2 regions of the Parajatrophihabitans canadensis genome follow, and region 2 is predicted to be linked to the other one. Evidence: riboswitches for the same ligand, from Rfam matches in the RefSeq annotation. Region 2 holds a riboswitch; the other holds the start of a gene.

Region 1 (4,408 bases), 130 kb from region 2:
GCTGCACCCGCGGTCGTGATCGCGTCCAGTGCGAGCGTGACCACCTCGGGATCGTGCTCAACCAGCGTCTTGAGGGCCGTGCCAAGCCTGCGCGGATCGCCGTGTTCGCAAGCGAGAACGGCTTCGGACTCGCTGGCCGCGATCGCTGAAGGCAACCTGCGTAGCGCCGTGACTACCGGCGTCCAGCGACTCGTCAGGTCGTCCACGGCCGAATAGCCCTGTGCCGCGGCCCCAAGCGCGACTCCGAGGAAGACGCATTCGGCTCCTGCCGCCGTGGCCAGAACTGCCGTTCGCGACGCCGTGGAAGCGAGGTCGAACGCGCCGACGGGATCGAGCGCGGCTAGGGCGAGCGAGTGTGGATCGATCAGAACCTGCAATGCCACGACAGCGGCGTCGCCGAGCACCGTTGCCAGCTTGTCCAGGACTCCGGCGAGAGCGCTCAGCTCAACGAAGTCAGCGGCGATCGAGTACGCCCCGCCGGTGACCGCGACCGTCCCGGCGCTCGTCATAACAGCTCGACAATCGGGGCTAGGCCAACGCTGCTGCCGACCGTCGCGGCGAGGTGAGCTGCGGCTCGAGCCCGCTGGGCTGCCGTGTCTTCGTGGTGATGCTGCACGGCGGCGGTGTCGCGAAGTTTGTCGGCGACGCGGTGACAGGCGCCAAGCAGGTTCTGGAGCGCGGCGGAGAACTGGAGGGAGGCCGGCGAGTGCCATTGGCAGGCGCCCGCGCGAGCCCGGAGTTCATCGCAGGCGCGGTCGAGCTGTTGTGCCGTCTGTTCAAGCCTGCGGCCGAGCACGCCGACCGGCGCGTAGCGGCGGGGAGCACAGTTGTGTTGATTCGTTGCCATGGCACGAGCGTGGTCGGTTCGTCGCCTCGATATCCGGCTTTGCGGCTGGCTGTGGAAATCGAGAGCTAGCTGTGGATATCGGCCGATCGTGGCGTGCGGAACCCAGTGGGCTGACGCGACACGCACGGCTGATTCAATGACGACTGGTTCAGCGACCTCGCGCCGAGCATGGTTGAATGATTGCGCACCGAATTACACCGGTGAGATTCATAGTCCAAGACCTGTTACAGGTGACGTATTGGCGGGGGCCGACAGTCCGCCCGCGATGATGCTCGGAGGCCGCATGGAACTCGCGCCCACCGCGGTCAATGCACCCGGCGGCAAGCCTGACGCCGGCGCACCGGCCGTTTCGGGAGCCGATTCTGATGGCGCACCACCGATCGAGGTGGGTGTGGCTCCTGGCGCAGAAGAGTCTGAAGAGCTGGGTGGCCTCAACCGGCGAGACCGCGAGATTCTGGCCTTCGAACGACAGTGGTGGAAATACGCCGGCGCCAAGGAACAGGCCATTCGCGAGTTGTTCGATATGTCCGCTACCCGCTACTACCAGGTGCTCAACGGACTGATCGACTCGTCAGAAGCGCTGGCGGCAGACCCTATGCTGGTCAAGCGGCTGAGGCGACTTCGAGCCAGTCGCCAGCGGCAGCGCTCTGCTCGCCGCCTGGGCATCGAGGTCTAACCATAATTTATGTCGCATATTGCTCCGCCGTCGTCGCGACGTCGGCGTGTTGAGTTACTGCTTGGCGTCGTTTTGGCGTCGGTCGGGGTGCTCGTCGCGGTCCTTGCCTTTGTCGCGCTGAATCACCCCAAGGGGCGCCAAGCCGACCGGGCTAGCGTCGGAGTCTCTAGTTCCGCCTCCGCCGCTACGACCAAGAAGTCGACGCCCGCCACGACGTCGCCGAAACCAACGACATCTACGACCGCAGCGGCACCGACCGACCCGGCTACGGCGACCAAACCGACCGTCAATCGCCCGTCCGTCATTGTGCTGAACAACTCGGGCACCGACGGGCTGGGCGGCATTGCTGTGACAAGGCTCGTACAAGGCGGCTGGACAGCAACGGACGGCGGCGTCTTCAGCGGCGACATTCTCTCTACCGCGGCCTACTACGACCCGAACGCCGCTGGGGCTCAGTCGGCGGCAACGGCACTGCAGGCTCAGTTTCCGCAGATCAAGCGGATCAAGCCTCGTTTTGACGGCCTTCCCGAGGGTCCGATCGTCCTCGTTCTGACCAGCGACTACAGTTAGGCGCACAACGTTCGGCAGTGCGTGTCATTTCTTGCCTGGTTCCGCGCGCGGACTACATATCGCTCATCCAGAGGGGCAGAGGGACCGGCCCGTTGAAGCCCCGGCAACCACCGCGATAGACCGTATTGCTGCTGACGAATGCAGCGTGTGGCGTCCAGCCACATAGACCGGCGACATCGCGAGGTAGGTGCCAACTCCGGCCTGGTCGTCACCACGACGCCCGGGAAAGATGAGGAGAGGCCTCGGAATGACTGCTGTGATCAATCGCCCCGCTGGTACGTCCGGCGAAACTCCCGCTTCAGGTTTGGTGTGTCGCAACTGCGGCGCGACCTATCCCCTCGGCGCCCAACACGCCTGCTTCGAGTGTTTCGGCCCCCTTGAGATCGGCTACGACCCGCAGCGGCTGGCGCGCGTGACCCGCGCCCAGATCGAGGCCGGGCCATATTCGCTCTGGCGCTACGCCGGATTGCTGCCCGCCGGGCACAACGCCGAGACTCGGGTCGATTCCGGCACCGGCATGACGCCCTTGATCAGGGCCGACAGGCTCGCGGATCTGCTGGGGTTCACGGCACCGGTGTGGGTCAAGGACGATTCAGCCAACCCGACCCATTCCTTCAAGGACCGGGTCGTTTCGGTGGCGATCACGGCCGCGCGCGAACTCGGCTTCAGCCGGATCGCATGCGCTTCAACCGGAAACCTCGCCAACTCCGTGGCCGCCCACGCATCGCGAATCGGCATGGACTCGATTGTCTTCATTCCGGCGGACCTCGAACCCGCAAAGATCACTCAGACCGCGATCTACGGCGGCACTCTGGTCGCCATCGACGGCTCCTACGATGACGTGAATCGGTTGTGCAGCGAGCTCGCGGAGACCGATGAGTTCGAGTCCACCGCGTTCGTGAACGTCAACGTGCGCCCGTACTACGCCGAGGGCTCGAAGACGCTCGGGTTCGAGGTCGCTGAGCAACTCGGCTGGCGGCTGCCGCCCCAGGTCGTGGCACCGATGGCATCGGGGTCGATGCTGACCAAGGTGCACAAGGCGTTCAAAGAGCTGCAGGCAATCGGTCTCGTCGAGCCGAGCGACTACCGGATTTACGGTGCCCAGTCCACCGGCTGCTCACCCATCGCCCAGGCGTTCGCCGACGGTAGCGACACCGTGATTCCGGTCAAGCCGACTGGCATCGCGAAATCGCTCAACATCGGAAATCCCGCGGACGGGCCGTACGCCCTCGACGCCGTTCGCTCCACCGGCGGCGCGATGGCTCATGTGAATGACGACGAGATCCGGGCCGGGATCCAGTTGCTTGCTGAGACTTGCGGCGTGTTCACCGAAACGGCTGGCGGCGTCACGACGGCCGTGCTGAAGAAGCTGGTCGAGTCCGGCCAGATCGACACCACGCGTGAGACGGTCCTTTACAACACCGGCGACGGGCTGAAGACAGTCGATGCGGTCGCCGAGCAGGTTGGCCCGACCGCGGTAATTCCGCCGACGCTCAAGGGGATGCGGGCAGCAGGTTTGCTCTAGCGGGACGCTGCCGACTCACGTCGTCGATCGCCTGCGCGGTCGCGGTACCACAGCGGCAGAGCCACCCATAGCAGCAGAAACACGATCGCGAGCAGCGCGGTTGTGGTTATCGCGAAGGCTCGTCCGACGACGTAGTCGAGAATCAGCAGTACGCCGCTGAGGACCGACAGCAGCAGGAAGCTCGTGCCGGCAATCGCCAACCTGCTCGCAGTCAGCACGAGTTCTTCTTTCAGCCCCTGTCGAAAGACCAGCCGGTGAAAGGCTACCGGCGCGATCAGCAATGCGATGGCCAGCGTGGACAATATCAACGTCAGCACGTAGATCGTCCGCTGAAAGGTGTCGATGCTCTGGAACCGCTGCTGAAACGCGATCGACAGCATGAAGGCGAACAGGATCTGGACGCCGGTCTCTGAGACCCGTAATTCTTGGAGCAACTCAGCGTAGTTGCGATCAAGGCGCGCGGCGTTGGTTTCATTGCGCCCGTCGTCGGCTGCTGTCGACAGATCTTCATCGGCCATGCGGGCGCCCCCACGATCGGTACGGATCATCGGTCGGTACGGATCGGTCCAGGCTATGCGCCGGACGGCGCACCGGACGAGATCGACGACAACATCGGACCGACGCTGACATTCGGGATCAAACAGGCGGCGACGGGGACGGAGGGTAGAGCATGCGGGTTGCGCGTTGCATATTCGATGGTCTCGGTTTGGTTGAGATTTCTAGCCAGTGAATCTCGTTGCGTGTTAATTTCTGCCTTGGTCGTAGTACCAAGCGTTTCGCCAGACGAAGG
Region 2 (4,408 bases):
GCGAGAAAGCCGCCGCGGCGGAAGTTCTCGCCAGTGAACGCGTCCCAGGAGGTGACGACGTTCCAGGCGGCGCGCCCCGCGGACAGGTGATCAAGGCTGGCGAATTGCCGCGCGACCTCGTACGGCTCGTTGAAGGTGGAGTTGATCGTGCCGGCCAATCCGAGCCTGTCGGTAACGGCGGCCAGTGCTGCTAGCACCGTGAACGTATCGGGTCGACCGACGACATCCAGATCGTAGATCTTGCCATTCTGCTCTCGGAGCCGTAGGCCTTCGGCGAGGAACAAGAAGTCGAACTTGGCCCGTTCGGCGGTCTGCGCAAGATGGGCGAAGGAGCTGAACTCGATGTGGCTACCGGCTGCTGGATCGCTCCAGACGGTGGTGTTGTTCACGCCCGGGAAGTGGGCGGCCAGATGTATCTGCTTCAAGGGCTTGCTCATCGTCATGTCCTTCGGTTCAGGCGGCGGCGTAGCGGTTGGCGGGCCGGGGCAGGCCAAGCAGGCCTCGCAGGCTGTCGGCTTCATAGGCGGTGCGGAACGCCCCTCGGCGTTGTAGTTCGGGCACGAGCGAGCGGGTGATCGACTGCAGATCGTCAGGCAAGACCGCGGGTCGGAGGCGAAAACCCGAAAGTCCGGCGGCCTGCCAATCCAGCAGCAGGTCTGCCAGTCGCGACGCCGACCCGGTGAAGATGTGTGCGTCACTGCGGTATTCCTCGCCGGCTAACGCGTCGAGGCGCTCTCGGCGGCTCACCGCGCTGTCCGTGTCGTTGTCGAGGAAGACCACCAGGTCGCCGAAGATGTGAACCGTCTCATCCGCCCGCCCAGCCGTCTCTTGCAACGACCGGACCTCGCTGACTATCTCCGCCGCGTGCGCCGCGTCTCGGGGCGTGACGTAGCCGATGTCAGCCGACGTGGCGACGAGCTCGTAAGGACGGCGCTGGTGCGCGAGGGCGGTGACGATCGGTTGCCCTTGTGGTGGACGGGGCGTAATCGACGGACCCTTCACACTGAACCGTTCCCCGGTGAAATCGATGTAGTGCAAGCGCTCACGATCTACAAACCGTCCGGTCGCGGTGTCACGAATCTCGGCGTCGTCCTCCCAGCTGTCCCAGAGGCGACGCAGGACTTCGACGTAATCGCGCGCCTCATCGAAGAGCTCCGCGATCAGATGCTGCGCTGCGGGTTGTTGCAGCTCGTCCCGCGTGACCGCCGGGATGTCCCGCCGCCCGAACAGCGCTGCCTCATCGACGCGCGCCGAGACCTTGACCTGGACGCCGGCCCGACCGGAACTCACGTAGTCCAGGGTGGCGATGGCCTTTGACAGGTGAAATGGCTCGGTGTGAGTGACGATCGCGGTAGGGACCAGGCCGATGTGGCGTGTCAGTGGCGCGATCCGAGCCGCGATCAACACCGCGTCGAGCCGGCCTCGAACCTGATCGGTGCGCCGGTCTGGCTCGGTATGGCGTGCCGTCTGCAGACCGAGCGAATCCTCGATGCTGATGAAGTCGAGCAGGCCGCTCTCGGCCTCAGCGGCCAGGTCGGCCCAGTATTGGGCATTGAGCAGTTCGGCTGGGCGAGCCGTGGGTTCCCGCCACGCGGCGGGGTGCCAGCCGGCACCGTCGAGCGCGACGGCGAGATGGGCGGTGGAGACAGGTGCGGGCATAGCGAGATCAGCTCTCTTCGTGAGTGGGCGGGCATGCGCGGCCTCGCGACGGTATGGCGGCGAAGGGTAGATCGGCGGCGGTCAGTGAGAGACCGGACATAGTGCGGCAGAGACGCGCTGTAAGTCGATGTGACGGCGGGAGAACAACCCAAGACGCGGGCTCAGCATCTGTCGTCACCTCTTCCTGTCGAACGGCCACGCCGCGCCGACGTCCACGCTTGCGAGCCGCGAACGGGCCCGCCGGGTCGTCACCTGGAGCACCCCGCCGGTGGAGGAGGGTTGCCGGCCAGCAAGCCAGGGCTTGATGCTGACACTCATAACCTGGATCGAGCGTAACTGGTGCTGGCTGATTCATGCAATGCCTATAGATGTGATCGAGATAGCTTTTCCAGCCGGTGATCTGACAGAACGGAATACTCATATCGTCTATTCCGCTAGAGCCGGTGTGAAATACAGGAGTGTGCCGTGGTGACGCCGGTGTTCCATTGGTTTCTTCCGACCGGCGGCGACGGCCGTCGGCTGGGCGGCTCCGTGCACGGCCTGGGCATCGGCGCCACGGGCGCCGTCAAGGCCAGCGGCGCTGGTGAGCGTCCAGCAACGCTTGACTACCTGAGCCAGCTTGTTCGCGCCGCCGATGACCTCGGCTACGAAGCCGTGTTGACGCCGACCGGGGCGCATTGCGAGGACGCCTGGGTGGTCACGGCCGCGCTCATCTCACAGACCACACGGTTGAAATTTCTGGTCGCGTTTCGGCCCGGGCTGATCGAACCGGCGCTCGCGGCACAGATGGCTGCCACCTTCCAGCGTCTGTCTGCGGGCCGACTGCTGCTCAACGTGGTCGCCGGCAGCAGTGACGCCGAACAACGAAGCTTCGGCGATGCACTCAAGCATGATGCCCGCTACGCCCGCGCCGAGGAGTTTCTGGACGTTGTCAGGCAGTCTTGGGCTGGTTCGAGGTTCGACCACCACGGCGGCTATTACGATCTGGACGACGCTCAGCTACGTGAGCCGCCAAAGCCGGTACCGAAGGTCTATCTCGGCGGATCGTCCGGCCCTGCGCTGGATCTGGCGGCCCGCCACGCTGATACCTATCTCACCTGGGGAGAACCACCAGCGATGGTGGCGGAGAAAGTGGCGCAGGTGGTAGATCGCGCCGGCAAACACGGGCGCACGCTGCGGTTCGGTTTGCGAATACACGTCATTAGCCGTGACACCCCTGAACAGGCCTGGCGTGACGCCGACGCGCTGATCGCCGGACTCGGCGACGCTGAGATCGCCGAAGGGCAACGCCGTCTTCGGTCCCTGGAATCCGTTGGTCAAACCCGGATGCTCGAGCTGCATGGCGGTTCGCGGGAGCGTCTGGTGGTAGGACCTAACCTATGGGCCGGGATTGGTCTTGTTCGAGGCGGTGCTGGAACGGCGCTAGTTGGCAGCCATGAACAGGTTGCGGAGCGCATAGCGGAATATCAACAGGCTGGTATCGATGAATTCATCCTGTCGGGCTATCCCCATCTGGAAGAGGCGTACAGCTTCGCTGAGGGCGTGCGGCCATTGTTCGGCTAACGAGAGCAATCTCTATCACATTCATAGGGATTGTGTGGGACCAGGTTGAACGGTTACAGTTCAACCTGGTTATGAGCGTCAGCGTCAAGCCCTGGCTTGCTGACCGGCAACCCTCCACGCGGTGGGGTGCTCCAGGTGACGACCAGACACCGACAATCGTCGGTGTAAGCGCGAGGCCCTGACCGGCCGAAGATTATCTAGGCGGAACAGACATGAACGTCGGCCCCGGCAAGGATCAAGAAACACCGTACGGGTGCTTCAGACTGCGAGTCGCTCGTCGACACGTGGATCTCCGCCGCGTGAGTAGCGCACTGTGTCCGGGCCTCTGACCTTCTTTCCCCGCTAGCCCTGGATACCACCTAGGTTCTCCTGAGCGCCCATTGCCCTTTCCCAGAAAAGGCATGGCGCTCTGCAGGCAGCGCAGCGAGCTTTCTCGGCCTCGCCAACGGTGACTACCCGAAGACCCTCGACAAGTGGCGGGTGCTCACGAGCTCGGGTATCCCGAAGTCGGAACTCAACCCGGCGCCCAGCCTCTGACTAGATTAGGCAATCAGCCCGCCGCGACCCCGTACAACCCCGTTCAACCCCGTACAACAACAGGGAGATGACATGACCGTCCAAGATCTGGCTGAAAATCAAACCGATGATGCCAACTTCGAGCAGAGTTGGCGAGAATGGCACAGCGCGCATCAGAAGGTCCTCGCCGACCCGCACGGATTTTTGGCGATCACCAGCCTGCGCTGGCTCGTCAGCGAACCGAAGCGATTTGATGATGCGCCAGGCGAGTGGTCGACTGGCCAGGACGGTGTCCGTGTCGTGTTGGCGGAAGGGGAAACCCTCGAATTCAATGGCGCCACGCTGCGCGGGGAACACAATTTCGGGCCGATCGCCGAGCGGGACAGCTTGTACCCGGTTTCCGGCGATGTGGTCATCGAGGTCGCCAAGCGCGGCGGCCACGACATCATCCGGCCCCGGCACCCGAGCAACCCATTGCTCGTCCGCTTCGTCGATACGCCTGCCTACGCTCCAGACCCGAGGTGGGCAGTTACCGGCCGCTACTTGCCGTTCGACGAGCCTCGCCCTACGACCGTCGGAGCTGCCGTCGAAGGCCTGCAACACGTCTATGACGCCCCGGGCCGGATCGAATTCGAGCTCGAGGGACAGCCGCTGAGCCTCACCGCGTTCA

Evidence for each region. A riboswitch is a leader RNA that binds a small molecule or an ion and turns the genes downstream of it on or off. The one in region 2 is predicted to bind S-adenosylmethionine.
Region 1: another riboswitch for S-adenosylmethionine. It lies ahead of thrC (threonine synthase); the one in region 2 lies ahead of ACSMXN_RS03220 (putative leader peptide).

Annotation. Positions count from the first base shown of each region.
Region 1 is NZ_CM132445.1:545,611-550,018, forward strand. It holds gene ACSMXN_RS02635 (hypothetical protein) at 1-509, opposite strand, end outside; gene ACSMXN_RS02640 (hypothetical protein) at 506-847, opposite strand; gene ACSMXN_RS02645 (DUF3263 domain-containing protein) at 1,131-1,523, shown strand; gene ACSMXN_RS02650 (LytR C-terminal domain-containing protein) at 1,533-2,093, shown strand; SAM riboswitch class I at 2,154-2,329, shown strand; gene thrC (threonine synthase) at 2,341-3,618, shown strand; gene ACSMXN_RS02660 (DUF6328 family protein) at 3,615-4,136, opposite strand.
Region 2 is NZ_CM132445.1:670,650-675,057, forward strand. It holds gene ACSMXN_RS03210 (NtaA/DmoA family FMN-dependent monooxygenase) at 1-437, opposite strand, end outside; gene ACSMXN_RS03215 (LLM class flavin-dependent oxidoreductase) at 454-1,659, opposite strand; gene ACSMXN_RS03220 (putative leader peptide) at 1,741-1,827, opposite strand; SAM riboswitch class IV at 1,869-1,981, opposite strand; gene ACSMXN_RS03225 (LLM class flavin-dependent oxidoreductase) at 2,128-3,222, shown strand; SAM riboswitch class IV at 3,290-3,399, shown strand; gene ACSMXN_RS03230 (putative leader peptide) at 3,435-3,551, shown strand; gene ACSMXN_RS03235 (DUF1684 domain-containing protein) at 3,832-4,408, shown strand, end outside.